3 regions of the Paraburkholderia sp. PAMB 6770 genome follow, and region 3 is predicted to be linked to each of the others. Evidence: predicted binding sites of a transcription regulator. Region 3 holds the regulator's gene; each other region holds the start of a gene.
What was found. The regulator LexA, encoded in region 3, represses DNA repair genes until DNA is damaged. The targets are predictions, from matches to a motif close to ACTGTATNNNNATACAGT.

Region 1 (5,934 bases), 990 kb from region 3:
TGTCGCGCACCGGAATGCCTTCCGTGATGCAGATGACGAGATCGAGGTCGGCCTCGACGGCTTCCCAGATTGCGGCGGCCGCGCCTGCCGGCGGCACGTAGATGACCGACACGTTCGCACCCGTTTCCGCCTTCGCTTCCGACACGCTCGCGTAGATCGGAATGCCTTCGAAGTCTTCGCCGGCACGCTTCGGGTTCACGCCCGCGACGTACGCTTCGCGGCCGTTGGCGTATTCACGGCAGGCACGCGTGTGGAACTGGCCGGTCTTGCCGGTAATGCCCTGCGTGATGACTTTGGTGTCTTTGTTGATCAGAATCGACATGTAATGACCTCTGTTCGTTTGGCGTCGCGCCGGTGCGCCGGCAGGCGAAACACCGCTCGCCCGCGTCGCTCGCGCGCCGCCATGCGTAATCCTGGTTGACCGTCCCGGACCGGCTTACGCCTTGCCCGCGGCAGCCGCGACGACCTTCTGCGCAGCTTCTTCCATGCTGTCCGCCGAGATGATCGGCAGACCGGATTCGGCCAGCATCTTCTTGCCGAGGTCTTCGTTCGTGCCCTTCATGCGCACGACGAGCGGCACCTTCAGCGAGACGGCCTTCGACGCCGCGATCACGCCTTCCGCGATCACGTCGCAGCGCATGATGCCGCCGAAGATGTTCACGAGGATTGCCTTCAGATCCGGATTCTTCAGCATGATCTTGAACGCTTCGGTGACCTTCTCGGTCGTCGCGCCGCCGCCGACGTCGAGGAAGTTCGCCGGCTCGCCGCCGAACAGCTTGATGGTGTCCATCGTCGCCATGGCGAGGCCCGCGCCGTTCACGAGACAGCCGATGTCGCCGTCGAGCGAGATGTACGCGAGATCGAACTTCGACGCTTCGACTTCAGCCGGATCTTCTTCGTCCAGATCGCGGTACGCGACGATTTCCGGGTGGCGGAACAGCGCGTTCGAATCGAAGTTGAACTTCGCGTCGAGCGCGATCACCTTGCCGTCGCCGGTCAGGATCAGCGGGTTGATTTCGGCGAGCGATGCATCGGTTTCCCAGAACGCCTTGTACAGACCCTGCAGGATCGCGCGCGCTTGCGGGATCGACGCGTCCGGCACGCCGATCTTCTTCGCGAGCGCGTCCGCTTCGGCGTCTTTCAGGCCGACGGCCGGATCGACGGCGACCTTGTGGATCGCGTCCGGGGTCTTTTCGGCGACTTCCTCGATGTCCATGCCGCCTTCGCTCGACGCCATCACGACGACCTTCTGCGACACGCGGTCGATCACGAGGCCGACGTACAGTTCCTTCTTGATGTCGGCGCCTTCTTCGATCAGCAGGCGGTTCACCTTCTGGCCTTCCGGACCGGTCTGGTGCGTGACGAGCTGCATGCCGAGGATCTGGTTCGCGTACTCGCGCACCTGTTCGAGCGACTTGGCCACCTTCACGCCGCCGCCCTTGCCGCGACCGCCTGCGTGGATCTGGGCCTTGACGACCCACACCGGACCGCCCAGCTCCTCGGCGGCCTTGACCGCGTCGTCCACCGAGAACACCGGCTTGCCGCGCGGTACCGCGACGCCGAATTTCCGCAGGATTTCCTTACCCTGGTACTCGTGAATCTTCATGCGTGATTCCCTTCAGTCTGAGAGTTGGATAGAACTTCGTTTCCGCTGCTGCCGCTCAACCGGGCGCTGCCGTTACTGTCTCGCGTCCGCTCGCCGGCCGCGTTCGCGGCTTGCGCGGACCCCGCGGATTCCGGCGCGCGGCCGAACCAGCGCGGGTAGAACTGGCGCACCACTTCGCCGTCGAATCGCAGCGCGTGGCAGCGACCCAGCTGGAAAGGCGGTTTTGCGTTCGAGTCTGCGTCGCTGCCTGCGCCGTCCGTTCCCTGCGCCCCGCGCGACGACTGGCCGGCGGTGTTCCAGACGTCGCCAGCGAAGGCCTGGATGGCGGCAGTGGGCAGGATTGCGCAGAGCTCCGTGAGGTGCGTGCAGCCTGCGGTGCCGGCCAGCAAACGGGCAGCGTCGCGACGGAAGTTCTGGAACAGGTTGAGCCCGATGAGGGCCCGATAGGCGGGGTTACTGGCTTCACATCGACCGGGATAGGGCACCCAGTCGGACGACGCCTGCGCGTCGACAACGTTGAGCTTGCGATCGATCGTGATGCGGAGCCAGAGTTCATGGATCGGCTGACCGTTGGGCCGGACGCCCGACGCAAGCGCCACGTCGCGTGGCTTTTGGTCGGTCAGGCAGGCCTCGATGTCCCACAAACCGTCTTCGCGCTCATAGGCCTCCGCTCGGATCGCGCGGCGATGGCGCAATTGACGGGGAACTGGCGGGGCGAGCGGCATGCGGAAGGAAAGGCCAGATTGGAAAACCACTGGAGTTTAGCATACTGGGTATTTGAGACAGTCTGGATTGTGCACAGCACCAAGCCGGTGCGCGGGGCCGGTTCGCCGGCTATTCGCCGCTCCATTCGTCGTCGATACCCTTCAGAATCTTGCCGATGATGGCAGTGGAAAAGCCGCGCGCGGCCAGAAACCGGGCCTGCCGGGCCCGCTCGGCCGGGGTGTCGGGTAGCGTGCCGTATTTCTTTTGCCAGACGGCCCGCGCACGTTCCAGTTCGGTTTCGCGGAGCTGGGCGCTGGCCTCTTCGATCAGCGCGGTACCGACCGCGTGGCGCTTCAGTTCGCTGACGATGCGGCCCGCGCCGAGGCGCGCCGCGCGCCGGTGAATCAGGCTTTCCGCAAAGCGCGTGTCGGACAGCCAGCCCTCCTTCTCCAGCGAATCGAGCAGGCCTTCGAGCGCGTCTGCCGCGTCGACATAGGGAACCAGCTTGCGCGACAACTCCGCGCGGCTGTATTCGCGCCGCGACAGATAGCCAAGCGCGCGTGCCTTCAGCGAGCGCCCTTGCGTCTTGTCCGTGCGATCGGGGCGGGCACGGCGCTGATCCGACGAGCGGGTATATGCGACTTCCGCCTCGCGCGGGTGAGCGGCTCGCAGGATCGCGTGGGGGTCGGGCGGCTTCCCCGCAGCAGACGCCGAAGCCTGATCGTGGGCTTCGAATGCTTCGTGGGCTTCGTGGGCTTCGAGCGCCTCGAATGCTTCGAACGTTTCGAACCGGTCGGCCGCGCCTGGCGGTGTTTGCGCCGAGGGTCTGCCCGTCGGCGCCGCGGATTGAGACGCACGCCCGGGGTCGGTGCCCCTGGGACCCCGACCTCCGGTTTCGCTGCGCGGGCCGCCCGCATCTCGCATCCCGGCGGCGGGGGGGCCCTTGCGTATCACAGCGTGCTTACTCCTCTTCGCTCTCGATTTCCGCGTTCGAGTTGGCACCCGCGCCGGCTGGCAACTCGGCCATTGCATTCACCCCCAGCGATTCGCGAATGCGATTCTCGATTTCGCGGGCAATTTCGGGATTCTCGCGCAGGAATTCGCGTGCGTTGTCCTTGCCCTGACCGATGCGTTCGCCGTTGTAGCTGTACCAGGCGCCGGCCTTGTCGACGATCTTGGCCTGCACGCCGAGGTCGATGATTTCGCCCTGGCGTGAAATGCCTTCACCGTACAGGATGTCGAAGATCGCTTCGCGGAACGGTGGCGACACCTTGTTCTTGACGACCTTCACGCGCGTTTCGTTGCCGATCACCTCGTCGTTCTTCTTGATCGAGCCGATGCGGCGGATGTCGAGACGCACCGACGCGTAAAACTTCAGCGCATTGCCGCCGGTGGTGGTTTCCGGGTTGCCGAACATGACGCCGATCTTCATGCGGATCTGGTTGATGAAGATGACGAGGCAGTTGGTGCGCTTGATCGTGCCGGTGAGCTTGCGCAGCGCCTGCGACATCAGACGGGCTTGCAGGCCCGGCAGCGAGTCGCCCATTTCGCCTTCGATTTCGGCCTTCGGCACCAGCGCCGCGACCGAGTCGATCACGATCATGTCGATGGAGCCCGAGCGCACCAGCGCGTCGGCAATTTCCAGCGCCTGCTCGCCGGTGTCCGGCTGCGACACCAGCAGGTCGGACACGCTCACGCCCAGCTTGGCCGCGTATTGAATGTCGAGCGCGTGCTCCGCGTCGATGAACGCCGCGGTGCCGCCGAGCTTCTGCATTTCCGCGATGACCTGCAGCGTGAGCGTGGTTTTGCCGGACGACTCCGGCCCGTAGATTTCGACCACGCGGCCGCGCGGCAAGCCGCCGACGCCTAGCGCGATGTCGAGGCCGAGCGACCCGGTCGATACGACCTGGATGTCTTCGACCGCCTCACCCGCGCCGAGCCGCATGACCGATCCTTTGCCGAACTGTTTTTCGATCTGCGCGAGCGCGGCGGCCAGCGCCTTGCTCTTCTCAGCAGTCAGTCCAGCCGAGCCTTTCTTGCTTTCTTCCATGAATCGTCCTTTGCTATGATGAACGGCGTCTGAGGCAGACGTGCAGCCCATTTTGCGTGGACAGCACACTAAACGCAGACACTGTATAAAAAAACAGTAGTTTTGGCAAGCACGTTTCTCGCGCGTTTCTCTCGTTGCGCCAGCCGCGCCGTGCAAAACTACCGGCGACACATTCTGGAGACCGCCGCGCGCCGGGTGCCTGAACGGCGCCGGCGAGAGCGTTCTGGCGCATCATGCGAATTCTCATTGCCGAAGATGACAGCATACTCGCGGATGGTCTGGTCCGATCACTCCGCCAATCGGCCTATGCGGTCGATCATGTGAAAAGCGGCGTCGAGGCCGACACCGCGCTGTCCACCCAGAGCTTCGACCTGCTGATTCTCGATCTCGGCCTGCCCCGCATGTCCGGGCTCGAAGTGCTGCGGCGCCTGCGCGCGCGCAATTCGAACCTGCCGGTGCTGATCCTCACGGCGGCGGACAGCGTCGACGAACGCGTGAAGGGGCTCGACCTCGGCGCCGACGATTACATGGCCAAGCCGTTCGCGCTCAACGAGCTGGAGGCGCGCGTGCGCGCGCTCACGCGGCGCGCGGCCGGCGGCGGCGCGACGGTGGTGCGGCACGGCTCGCTGTCGTTCGACCAGGTCGGCCGGATCGCGTCGATCAACGACCAGGTGATCGACCTGTCGGCACGCGAGCTGGGGCTGCTCGAAGTGCTGCTGCAGCGCATCGGGCGGCTCGTGTCGAAGGAGCAGCTGGTCGATCACCTGTGTGAGTGGGGCGAGGAGGTCAGCAACAACGCGATCGAGGTCTACGTGCACCGGCTGCGCAAGAAGATCGAGCCGAGCGGCGTGCGCATCGTTACCGTGCGCGGGCTCGGCTACTGCCTCGAAAAGACGCCGCCGCAGACCCCGCCGGCCCCGGTGGCCCCGCCGGCCGCGTCCTCCGGGCTGGGCGCGGGGCCGCCGTCCGCGCCGTCCAGATAGGCACGACGATGTCCGCGCGCGCCCGGCGGCCATCCGCGCAAACGGCGGATCTCGACGACAAGGCGCGCGACGCGCGCTACGCGAACCCGTTCGCGCCGCCCGACGAAGCCGAGGCCGCCGCCGGGGCCCGGCCGCGCTCGCTGTTCGGCGAGATTCTCGACTGGATGCTCGCGCCGCTGCTGCTGCTGTGGCCGATGAGCATCGCCGTCACGTACCTGGTCGCCAAGTCGATCGCGAACGGTCCGTTCGACCGCGCGCTCGAAGCCGACACGTACGTGCTCGCGCGCCAGATCCATCCGGTGAACGGCGTGGCGGAGCTGTCGCTGCCCGGTGTGATCCGCGACTTCCTGGGCAGCGACAACGTCGACAAGGTGTTCTATCAGGTGCTCGGCACGCGCGGCGAGCTGGTGGCGGGCGACCGCGACATGCCGCTGCCGCACGAGGAAGACCGGCCGCCGCCGGGGCTCGTCGAGTTTCGCGACGACATGCTGCGCGGCAACGACATCCGCATCGCGTACACGACCGTGGCGTTTCCGCGGACGCCCGGCGCGCAGCCGGTGCTGGTGCAGGTCGGCGAGACGCTCGACAAG
Region 2 (5,934 bases), 340 kb from region 3:
CTGCAGATACGGATGGACCGCGCCACCCTGGATCGGCCCCGGGCGCACGATCGCAACCTCGATCACGAGATCGTAGAAATTGCGCGGACGCAGGCGCGGCAGCATCGACATCTGCGCTCGCGACTCGATCTGGAACACGCCGATCGTGTCGGCACGGCAGATCATGTCGTATGTCGGGCCGTCGCCATCGGGGATATCCTGCATGCTGAAGTGTTCGCCACGCCGCGCCGAAACCAGATCGAGCGTGCGCCGGATCGCCGACAGCATGCCGAGCGCAAGCACATCGACCTTCAGCAAACCTAACGATTCAAGGTCGTTCTTGTCCCACTGGATCACCGAGCGCTCCGGCATGGCCGCGTTTTCCACCGGCACGAGCCGCGTCAGCTTGCCGCGACTGATCACGAAGCCGCCCGAATGCTGCGACAGATGGCGTGGAAAATTCAGCAGTTGCGACGCGAGCTTCGCCCATGTCTGGATCAGCGGCGCCTGCGGATCGAGTCCGACCTCCGCGAAACGCTCCAGCAGATCGTCATGGTTATCGAACCAGTGATACGACTTCGCGACCCTGTCGATAATCTGCGCGTCGATCCCCAGCGCCTTGCCCGTTTCGCGCAACGCGCCGCGCGGGCGATAGGTCGACACCGCGGCAGCGAGGGCTGCGCGCTCGTGTCCGTACTTGCGATAGATGTACTGGATGACCTCCTCGCGCCGCTGATGCTCGAAATCGACATCGATATCCGGCGGCTCGCCCCGCTCCTTCGACAGAAAGCGTTCGAACAGCATGTTGCTGCGGATCGGATCCACCGCGGTGATCTCGAGGCAGTAGCACACCACGGAGTTGGCCGCCGAACCGCGCCCCTGGCACAGGATGCCCTGACTGCGCGCATACCGGACGATATCGTAGACCGTCAGGAAATACGGCTCGTAGCCAAGATCCTCAATCAGCGCAAGCTCGTGTTCAAGCTGCGTGCGCACCTGAACCGGGATGCCGGCGGCAAAGCGCTGCTGCGCACCGCGCCAGGTTTCCTGACGCAAGTAGGCGCCTGGCGTATAGCCCCGCGGCACGAGTTCATCGGGATACTCGTATTTCAGATCGTTCCCGAGCGAAAACGTACAGCGGTTCAGCACGTTGATCGTCTCGCGCAACGCCTGCTCCGGGTACAGGTTGGCGATGCGCAGCCGCGAGCGCAGATGCTGCTCGGCATTCGGCGCGAGCGCATAGCCGCACGCCTGGACCGGCTGGCCGATACGGATCGCCGTCATCGTGTCCTGCAGCGGTTTGCGCGAGCGCACGTGCATCACGACATGGCCGAGTGCGACGACCGGTACCTGCATCTGCCCGGCGGCATGCTCGATCGCACCGCGGTGAATATCGTCCATCGCGCGCTGTAGCTGGACCAGCCCGACCCAGGCGCGCCCCGGAAAAGTGGCATTGAGCCATTCGAGCTGCGACGCCAGCCTGTCTTCGCGCGCGGGAAAATCCGGCACGAGGATCGCGAGACAATCGGGCGCGCCACGCAGATGCGCGTGCGCGCGTTCGGGCCGCGACAGGTCTTGCGGCGTCAGCCGGTATTCGCCTTTCGGCATGCGGGTGCGCGCCAGCGTGATCAGCTCCGACAGATTGCCGTATCCCTCGCGATTCTGTGCGAGCAGGATCAATCCGAACGCAGGCGAACCGTCGGCATGGCGCAACTGGAAGTACGAACCGACGACGAGCGGCAGCGTTGCCTCCTGCGCGGCGACGTACGCGCGCACGATGCCGGCGAGCGAGCACTCGTCAGTGATCGCGAGCCCGGCATAACCGAGCTGGGCGGCACGGTCGGCCAGCTCTTCCGCATGCGACGCACCATGCAGAAACGTGAAGTTGGACAAACAGAACAGCTCGGCATAGGCCGGCACGAGGGTGGAGGTCATGTCCATCGCCCGTCATCCGAACAGGCCGTGCAAAAACCAGCGCGGTGCGTTTTCGGCATCGCGGCTGCTGACACGCTCACGGTAAATCCAGTAGTAGCTGCGGTCGTCCGCCTGCGCGACGAAATAATCGCGCGTGACCAACTGGCCGTCGAACCAGCCGGCCTCGATCCGCTCGGCCGGCGATACGACGCGCAGCGACGAGCCGTAGAACGGTCGATCGTCCCGCATCAGCAGACGCAACGGTTCGGCCAGCATCCAGGTCGGCCGCGGCAGGGTCTGCGGCAGGCCGTCGGCTTTCACCGCCTGGTGTACCGGCACCCAGCGGTTTGCGACCTCCGGCCGGTGATCCGCGAGGGGCGCCGGGCGCAGCACGTTCTCCTCGCCCAGACGGGCAATCAGCAGTTCGAGCAAACGCGCGTGATCTTGCGGCGAGGCGCCGGGCTGCGGAAACAGCGTCTGCGTTGCGGGCTCCGCGGGTGCGAAGCGCACCGCATCGAGCCGCAACGCGAGTGCCGGTGCGGGCAACGCGAGCCGGTGCAGCCGCTCGGTCAGAAGACGCAGCAGGTGTGCTTCTCGCCAGGTCGGATCGGCGAGCGCGATATCAAGCGTCGTAGGCGGCAGCGCCGCGCGGCCGCGCTCGTGTTCGATCGACAGCGTGAACGCCGATACGGCCAGCTGCTTCGCACACAGCCAGCCGCATAGCTGCACGAGCAGCCGGTGCGCGGCGAAGAGGGCGTGGCTTGCGTCCTCGATCCGGTCCGGCAACTCGACACGTGCCGAAAAAAACGGCGGCAATTCGAACCAGTCGAAGAGCTCCGGGGCAGTGCCGAATGCGCGATCCAGCGAGTCGAGCAATGTTTCGCCGCAACGCCGCAGCAGCCCCGCTCGCGGCAAGCGTCGCAGATCGGCAAGGGTGTCGCAGCCCAGTCCCGCGAACCAGTCGGCAAACGGACGGCATGCCGCGATTGCCTGCAGCGGCAACGGCGACAGCACGCGTTCGAGCGACGCGAACTGCAGGACCCGCCGGGCCCGCTGCGTTGCCAGCAGCGCGGCGCCGTACCCGGTCGGGGCAACGCCGATACGGGCGCTCAGACCGAGCGTGCCGAGCAGCGCCCTTGCCTGCCTGCACAGCGACAGCATGCCACCGAAAAGCCGCAGGCTCGCGCCGACTTCGACAACGATCGTGGCTTCGTCGAGTAATGCGAGATCGGGAGAAAACCTCATCAGCGATATCGCGACTTCACGCTGCACCGCGCATTCGCGCGCCATTTCGCGTTCGTACAGCATGGTCTGCGGCGAAAGCGTCACGACTCCGCCGCGCTTCATGCCGGGACTGACGCCGGCTGCGCGCGCCGCATCATCCGCGACGAGCACCGTGTCCCGCTCGAGCACGGCACTGCCGCACGCGGGCTCAGGCGACCACTTCGGCCGAAAGACCTCGATGCACAACCGTGGCAGATGAACGGCGAGAAAGACGCGCATGGCGGGAAAACAGAATGGGGGTGGGTTGAAGAGCAATCGACACAGATTCCGTACGCAGGGGGCCTCGCCGTTTCACGATGTCGACGCTCAAGCCTTCGTCGGTCGGTCGCAATATCAGCCTCAGCATGGCCGGCGATGCCTGCTGCGCCGTCTCGATCGGCCGGATCATCACGAACAGCGTTCCGGATGCCTGGGCGGCCAGATGCAGACGTCTCAGCGATGAGGCATGCGCGTGGTGTGCCCACAGCATCAGTGCGCCGCAACTGCCCGCACGCAGAATCTGCGTTGCGGACCAGAGGGCATCGGTAAATTTTGGTGTCCTGATCAGTAGCAGGCGATCAAGCGGTAATCCGATATGGCTGAGCCCCAGGGCGTCGGGCAGATGAGGGGGCTGTACCAGTGCAATCGGACGATCCGCAAGCCTGCCGAGCGCGGGCCGCAGGAGACGCATCTCGCCGCTCCCCGCCTGGCGGATCATCAGATCAATCAACACGCCGACCGGCCAGCCGCCGCCGGGCAACTCGGCCGATAGCGCCGGGTAGCCGGTATCCACGATATCGCCCTGTCCCTGAGCGAGTTGGGATGCTCGCCAGAGCGATGGATGAATGTCTTCAGCGCTGCTAGCCGGAGTGGGCATGAGGTGTAGGGAAATACTGTATATATATACAGCATCCTACACGGAAATTTTCCCATGCGATCCAGCACTTTTAATATGCCAGCGTGGGGATTTTTGACGGAAGGGAAAGATGGACAGTAAGCGTCCGGCCAAGTCACCTTGAATGCCGCTCAAGCACTTGCGAGTATCGCGTCCACTAAGAGCAAATAAGTGGACACGTGAACACTATCGAAGAACGCGCTCCGACGGAGCGCCGTCGCCGGCGACGCTACAGCGAACAGTTCAAGGCCGAAGTGGTAGCCGCCTGCCAGGCCACGGGCGTTTCGGTCTCAGCGGTCGCGCTGGAGCATGGGCTCAACGCGAACCTGCTGCGACGCTGGATTGATCAGGCCGAAGGCAGATTGCCGCGTGGAATGCCGGGGCGCCCGTCAGAAGTGCAGCCGTTACCGTCGCCGACGTTTGTTCCAGTCGCGCTGGAGCAGCGGAGTGTGCGCCCCGCAGAGATCCGGATCGAAGTGCATCGCGGCAACCAGTCGGTCACAGTGAGCTGGCCGGTCTCGGAGGCAACGCAATGCGCGGCCTGGCTGCGCGAGTGGCTGAGGTGATCCAGGTCGACGAGATCTGGCTGGCTGTTGAACCGCTGGACATGCGTGCGGGTTTCGATACGGCACTGGCGCGCGTGGTCAAGGTGTTCGGCGCTGCACATCCTCACCACGCGTACCTGTTCGCCAATCGCCGCGCCAACCGCGTGAAGGTTCTGATTCACGACGGTTTCGGCATCTGGCTGGCCGCCCGGCGCCTGAATCAAGGTCAGTTCAGCTGGCCACCTGTCGGCAGCGAGCCGAAGCAGCACACCCTCACGCACGAACAGCTCGCGGCGCTTGTGCTGGGCCTGCCGTGGCAACGCGTCGGACCGGACAGCGTGATCCGGATCGTCTGATGGCGGCGTAAACTGTTTCGCTTCTCCGGGTTGCTGGCTTCTGGCAGACTGATTCGCATGAACCTGCCATCCGATCTCGAAGCCCTCAGCCCGGAACAACTGCGCACGCTGGCAGCGCAGCTCGCGGCTCAGGTTCAGGCAAAGGATCTGGAGATCGAGGCGAAGGCGCGTGAAGTCAGCGAGCGTGACCGCGAACTGCGCTTCCGGCAGACACGTATCGACCATCTGACGCATGAGATCTCGATTCTCAAGCGCCAGCAGTTCGGCCGTCGCAGCGAGCAGTTCAACGGTGAACAGATGAACCTGCTCGACGAGGCGATCGATGGCGATCTGGCCGCCATCGAGATCGAGCTGGAGCAACTGCAACCCGCCACAGTCACACAGCGCGAACAGCCGAAGCGATCGGTTCTGCCTGCGCAGTTACCGCGCATCGAGATCCAGCACGAGCCGGACAGCACGACCTGCCGGTGTGGTTGCGAACGTGTCCGCATTGGCGAGGACGTCAGTGAGAAGCTGGACTACACGCCGGGCGTGTTCACGGTAGAGCGGCATATCCGGGGCAAGTGGGTATGCCGCAACTGCGAGACGTTGATCCAGGCCCCCGTGCCGGCGCATGTGATCGACAAGGGCATCCCGACCACGGGGCTGCTGGCGTCGGTACTGGTCAACAAATTCGCCGACCACCTCCCGCTGTATCGTCAGGAACAGATCTTTGCGCGTGCCGGTCTCGCCATTCCGAGGTCGACGCTGGGGGCGTGGGTCGGCGCGTGCGGAGTGCAACTGCAGCCGCTGGTGGACGCGCTCCGACAGGAGATGCTGAAGCAGGCCGTGCTGCACGCAGACGAGACACCGGTACAGATGCTCAGTCCCGGCAAAGGCAAAACACATCGGGCGTACCTGTGGGCGTATACGTCCACCCAGCTCAGCGGGTTGCGCGCCGTGGTCTACGACTTCGCCAGCAGCCGTGCTGGAGAGCATGCCC
Region 3 (5,934 bases):
TTCATGCCGCCCGACAGTTCGCCGACGCGCGCGTCCGCCTTGTTTTCGAGGCGCGCGAACGCGAGCAGCGCGGGCACCATCGCGCGGGCCTGCGCGGTGCTGAGTCCGAAGTAGCGGCCGAAGACCAGCAGGTTTTCACGGACCGTGAAGTCGGGATCGAGATTGTCGAACTGCGGCACGACGCCGACGCGCGCGCGCGCGAAACGCGAGCGCGCGGGAATCGGTTCGCCGCACAGCCGGATCGTGCCGGCGTCCGGAGCAGCGATGCCGAGCAGCATCCTCAGCGTGGTGGTCTTGCCAGCGCCGTTCGGTCCGAGCAGTCCGAAGCACTCGCCCGCGCGCACGTGGAACGACAGGTCGTCGACCACGGTCTTACCGGTATAGCTTTTGCGGACTTGAAGGAACTCAATAGCGGCTTCTGACATGGGGCGATAGGGTCCGAAACACAGGAAAGACCGGTCGGGCTGATCATTCTAGGGCATCGGCGCGGTACTGTCGGCGGTGGCGGCGTGAGCCGCGTGCCGGGGCAGGGGTGTTGCGCTGCGATATCCGGCGGCGGCCTCGTCCGGGCGGGCAACGGGGAGCGCTCCGCCTGTTAGCGTTTTCCAGCCCTTGCCAGCCGAATTGCGGCGCACCATGATGGAGACGAGAACCGCGATCGGCGCGGAAGGGAGATCATCATGGCGAGCTACAAGAAAATTCTGTTGTGCTACGACGGCTCGCGCGAGGGCCGCAAGGCGTTGCGCTGCGGTGCGGATCTGGCGCTGGACCTGAAGGCGGAGACGCATCTGCTGTCCGTGGTGGACATGCGGTCGAGCATCGCGCAAAGCGCCGGACTGCTGACGGACGTGGCCTGCGGCAGCTTCGAGAAAGCCGCGCGCGACATCCTGCAGGAGGGTGTCGACTGGCTGACCGAGCGCGGCGTGCGGGCGCAGGGGCATTTCGCGTTTGGTCATCCGATCGACGAAATTGCGAATCTGTCCAGCGAGCTGCAGGTGGACCTCGTCGTCGTCGGGCACCGTTGCCGCACCGGGCTGTCGCGCTGGTGGATGGGCGCGGGCAACACGCCATTGCTCGACCGCGTTTCGTGCAGCATCCTCGTGGCGTGCTCGTCCGCGCAGGAGCAGCAACAGGCCGCCGCCGAGGCTGCAGCCTGATTCTCGCGCGGCTCCGCGGCTGGGCCCTTGCGGGTCTCTCGTTCTCGCGTGGACCGTTGCCTGGGCCCGTGTTGGGGCCGTTGTTTAGGCTGTTGTTTGGATCGACGGGTTTGGCCTAGTCGCCCAGTTCGACGGCCGCCAGCTTCCAGGTGAACCACCCCTCGCGATGCAAGATCGCGCGGTAGCGTGCGTCGCCCACGCCATGCTGGTAGGTGACGACGAATTCATTCAGGCTGCGATAGCCCGCGTGCGTGTGCGGCGGCGCAGATGGCTCAGACGGGACGGACGCGGCGCCGGTAGCCGCAGTGCCTGGCGTGGCGTCTGCAGCCGCGGAAGGGGCCGTGTCCGGCGGCCGCTGCTGCGGGTTGCCGCTCGGCGGCATGCCGTTGAGCAACGCCGCGACGCCGGCAGGCGTCGCGTAGGCATCGACCAGCGGCCCGACCAGTGCAATGCCGATCATCGCGCCCAGCGCCGCGAACGGATTGCCGCTGCCGTGCACGCGACGCGTCATGAGGCCCGCGATCTGCTCCTTCAGGCTCTCGCGCAGCGCGGGGTAGTCCACGTATTCGCTGACGGTTTGCGCATCGCGCGCGTCGGCGGCCTGCTTCAGACGGTTGAGCGCGACATAGGGGGAGGCATAGCCGTAACCCAGTATCGCGACCAGCGCGACAACGATGAGAACCGCAATGAACGGCTTCGTGGAGCCGCGGCTGGCGCGGGGTGAGACTCGGGTTGCGGCCGAGGTGGAAACCGCGGGTGAAACTGAGGTTGAAACCGGCATCGTACGGCGCGCTCCAGAAAGTGAGGCCAGGTGTAGAGCCAGACACGGAGCCAGACACAGGGTCAGGCACAGGGTCAGGCACGTGGCCAGACGCGGGGCCGAGGTGGGCGCGTGCGGTGATGGAGTCCGTTAGCGGCTCGCGACGCCCGCGCTTTCCTCTGCAATGCAGCGGTCGATCATGCGGCATACGGCGTCCAGCGTGCCGACCATGATGACGCGCGACGGTCCATGGTACACGCGCACCGGCGCGCGGCGCGCCGGCTCCGCCATATGGAGCCCGGCATTCAGCGACACGCGTGCGAAAGCTGGCAAGGCAGACGGCGGGGTGCGCGGTGCGCCCGATACGCTGCGGTCTGGGTGGGCCGCGGGCGCCGGATCGAACAGCGAGCCGCTGGGCGGGCCGGCGTCGAGCGGCGCGCACGGCACGACGCCGCGCAGGTGACGCAGACGGCCGAACTGGCGAAAGGGCAGCAGGCGGGCAAGGCGTTCCATGCGTTTCTCCAGACGGGATTCAGACAGGGTTCAGACGGTTCTTCAGACGGTTCAGAATTCGGTGGGACGGATCAGCCCCACCGCAATGCCTTCGAGCGCGAAATCTGCACTGCCGGCCTCGACGAAGATGTTTTCGTAATCGGGGTTCTCGGCAATCAGTTCGATGCCGTTCGTGCGGCGCTTCAGACGCTTCACGGTGACGTCGTCGCCGAGGCGCGCAACGATGATCTGCCCGTCTTTTGCCTCGCTGCGCCGCTGCACGGCGAGCAGGTCGCCGTCGAAGATGCCGGCGTCGCGCATCGACAGCCCGCGGACTTTCAGCAGGTAGTCGGGCTTGCTCGAGAACAGCGCCGGGTCGCATGCGTAGTGCTGCGCGATGTGCTCCTGCGCGAGGATCGGGCTGCCCGCCGCGACGCGGCCGATCAGCGGCAGCGACAGTTGCAGCAGCGCCGCATGCGGCAGCGTCAGCTGGTGCGGCGCGTCGTCCTGCCCGGCCAGCAGCCGGATGCCGCGCGAAGCGCCGGCCGCGAGCTCGATCACGCCCTTGCGCGCGAGCGCGCGCAGATGTTCCTCCGCCGAGTTCGCCGAGCTGAAGCCGAGTTCCGCGGCTATTTCGGCGCGGGTGGGCGGAAAGCCCGTGCGCTCGATCGCGCGGCGGATCAGATCGAAAACCTGCTGCTGTCGTGCGGTGAGTTTGGTCATGGCGCCACTGTATGGATAGACAGGTGACTGTATTTTTATACAGTATCGGGCACTTTTCAAGTGTTACGTGAAGTCCCCGGCGCCAGAGCGTGCCGCGGCCCGTCTCGCATCGATTACAATCGCCGCCATGACTACCTCGCCTTCCACCGCTTCCACGCACGCCGCCGCGCCGGCGCGCGTCCTGCCGCGCATCGCGGTGCTGGCCACCGGCGGCACGATCGCCGGCTCCGCGGCCGACGCGACCCATACCGCGGGCTACCAGGCCGGCGTGGTCGGCGTCAACCAGCTCCTCGACGCGGTGCCGGCGCTTGCCGGCGTCGCGCGGATCGCGCCCGAGCAGGTCGCGAGCGTCGACAGCAAGGACGTGGCGCTCGCGCTGTGGACGCTGCTCGCCGCGCGGGTGAACGCGCTCGCGGCGGATGACGCGATCGACGCCATCGTGATCACGCACGGCACCGATACGCTCGAAGAAACCGCTTACCTGCTGCACCTCACCGTGCACACCCGCAAGCCGGTGGTGCTGACCGCGGCGATGCGGCCGTCCACCGCGCTGTCGGCCGACGGCCCGCTGAACCTGCTGAACGCGGTGACGGTCGCGGCGAGCGCCGCGGCCGCCGGACAGGGCGTGCTGGTGGCGTTCAACAACCGCATTCACAGCGCGCGCGACGTCGTCAAGGTCAGCACCTATGCGGTGGACGCGTTCCAGTCGCCCGAGGTCGGCGCGCTCGGCTGGGTGCAGGATGGCCGCGTCGAGTTCCAGCGCGGGGTCGTGCGCGCGCATCCGCTCCCGGGCGGGTTCGCGGCCGGCGACGACTGGCCGGCCGTCGAGGTCGTCACGAGCTATGCGGGGGCGTCGCGCGTCGCGGTCGATGCGCTTGTCGCCGCGGGCGTGCGCGGCATCGTCGTCGCCGGCACAGGCAACGGCTCGATTCACGCTACCGTGCAGCAGGCGCTGGCCGAAGCGGCGAAGGCGGGCGTCGCGGTGGTGCGCGCGTCGCGTGTCGGATCGGGCCACGTGATGCGCAACGGCGCGGCGCCCGACGATGCGCTCGGCTTCGTGAGCGCGGGCTCGCTCAATCCGTACAAGGCGCGGGTGCTGCTGATGCTGGCACTCGCAGCGGGCGTGGCTGGGGCCGACGCGCTGCAGCAGGTGTTCGACACGTACTGACGCGCGAGGCGGGCGCTGCGCCCGCCCGGTCGGTCGGGCTCGCGGAAAGAGGGGGCGGGCGCCCGTCTGCGTGGGCGTACAGTGCACAGTACTCCTGTGTATTGGGGCGCTCCTGCGTGTGCCGCCCCATGCCCGCGTCGCTCACGGCCCACAGCCCAGAATTCACGACCCGCAACCCGCAACCCGCAACCCCAATGAAACGCGACACGCTCCCGGCCATCCTGGCAAAACGCGAACGAATGTGAGCTAGCAGACAGTGGCGGCGCGTGCGGCCGTCTACGATCCGCTTCGTCCATTTTCCTCTTTGCGTGGCGCGATTCGTGATGAGCGTGTCGAAGCTCCAGTCGTGGGGGCGTTATCCGTATGCGCTCCAGTTCCCTTGCCGGCCCGGCTGGCGCGACGGCATCGAGGCCGCGCTCGCGCTCGCGCGCGAACGCTTCGGCACCACGCTGCCGTTCGGCAACGGCCGCAGCTATGGCGACAGTTGTCTCGCGGCCACCGATCACGTGCTGCAGTTGCGCGGACTCGACCGCTTCATCGCCGCCGACTGGGAACAGGGCGTCGTGCGCGCCGAAGCTGGCGTCACGCTCGGCGAAGTGCTCGCGCTCGCGGTGCCGCGCGGCTGGATGCTGCCCGTCACGCCCGGCACGCAGTTCGTCACGCTCGGCGGCGCGGTCGCCAACGACGTGCACGGCAAGAACCATCATGTGCGCGGCACGTTCGGCGCGCACGTGCGGCGCTTCGCGCTGGTGCGCTCCGATCGCGGCGCGCTCGAATGCGCGCCCGACGAAAACACGGCGCTGTTTCGCGCGACGATCGGCGGCCTCGGGCTGACCGGGATCGTCGCGTGGGTCGAGATCCAGCTGATGCGGGCCGGCTCCGCCTACATCACGCAGACGAGCGTGCCGCTCGCGAATCTGGACGCGTTTCTGCAGGTGTCGGCCGAGTACGATGCGCGGCACGAGTACGGCGTTGCGTGGGTCGATTGCCTGAGCGGCGGCGCGGCCCTCGGGCGCGGCATCTATCTGGCCGGCGACCACGCGGACGACGGCGACTTCACGCTGCCGGCCGCGCGCAGGCGCAACGTGCCGTTCACGCCGCCGTGCTCGCCGGTGAACCGCTTCACGATCAAGGCGTTCAATGCGCATTACTACTGGCGCCACGCGCAGGCCGCACGCGAGAGCCGGGTCGACTTCGCGCGTTTCTTCTATCCGCTCGACGGCGTGCGCAACTGGAACCGCATGTACGGACGGCGCGGGTTCCAGCAGCATCAGTGCGTGCTTCCGGATGCGGCCGCGCGCGATGCGCTGCGGGCGATGCTCGCGGCGATCGCGAAGAGCGGCGCGGGCTCCTTTCTCGCGGTGCTCAAGCGCTGCGGCACGCGGGTGTCGCCGGGGCTGCTGTCGTTCCCGATGCCCGGGGTGTCGCTCGCGCTCGATTTCCCGCAGCACGAACGTGCGAACGCGGAGCTGTTTGCGCGGCTCGATGCGATCGTGCGCGAGGCCGGCGGCCGCCAGTACCCCGCGAAGGACGCCCACATGAGCGGGGCCGATTTCCGCGCGGCCTATCCGGCATGGCAAACCCTCGAAACACTGCGCGACCCGGCGTTGATGTCGCGCTTCTGGAAACGGACC

Region 1: the regulator LexA is predicted to act here: its motif matches at 4,442-4,459, upstream of recA (recombinase RecA).
Region 2: the regulator LexA is predicted to act here: its motif matches at 4,049-4,066, upstream of imuA (translesion DNA synthesis-associated protein ImuA).

The regions. Positions count from the first base shown of each region.
Region 1 is NZ_CM173238.1:3,016,136-3,022,069, forward strand. Features, by position in the region: gene sucD (succinate--CoA ligase subunit alpha) at 1-322, opposite strand, end outside; gene sucC (ADP-forming succinate--CoA ligase subunit beta) at 437-1,606, opposite strand; gene AC3AP7_RS13655 (DUF2889 domain-containing protein) at 1,603-2,331, opposite strand; gene recX (recombination regulator RecX) at 2,441-3,235, opposite strand; gene recA (recombinase RecA) at 3,273-4,361, opposite strand; gene AC3AP7_RS13670 (response regulator) at 4,595-5,344, shown strand; gene AC3AP7_RS13675 (sensor histidine kinase) at 5,353-5,934, shown strand, end outside.
Region 2 is NZ_CM173238.1:2,365,165-2,371,098, forward strand. Features, by position in the region: gene AC3AP7_RS10705 (error-prone DNA polymerase) at 1-1,920, opposite strand, end outside; gene AC3AP7_RS10710 (Y-family DNA polymerase) at 1,927-3,396, opposite strand; gene imuA (translesion DNA synthesis-associated protein ImuA) at 3,326-4,033, opposite strand; gene tnpA (IS66-like element accessory protein TnpA) at 4,231-4,617, shown strand; gene tnpB (IS66 family insertion sequence element accessory protein TnpB) at 4,614-4,952, shown strand; gene tnpC (IS66 family transposase) at 5,010-5,934, shown strand, end outside.
Region 3 is NZ_CM173238.1:2,024,033-2,029,966, reverse strand. Features, by position in the region: gene nodI (nodulation factor ABC transporter ATP-binding protein NodI) at 1-425, opposite strand, end outside; gene AC3AP7_RS09225 (universal stress protein) at 681-1,157, shown strand; gene AC3AP7_RS09220 (DUF2939 domain-containing protein) at 1,273-1,938, opposite strand; partial or broken gene AC3AP7_RS09215 (hypothetical protein) at 2,068-2,265, opposite strand; gene lexA (transcriptional repressor LexA) at 2,482-3,132, opposite strand; gene AC3AP7_RS09205 (asparaginase) at 3,260-4,300, shown strand; gene AC3AP7_RS09200 (FAD-binding oxidoreductase) at 4,630-5,934, shown strand, end outside.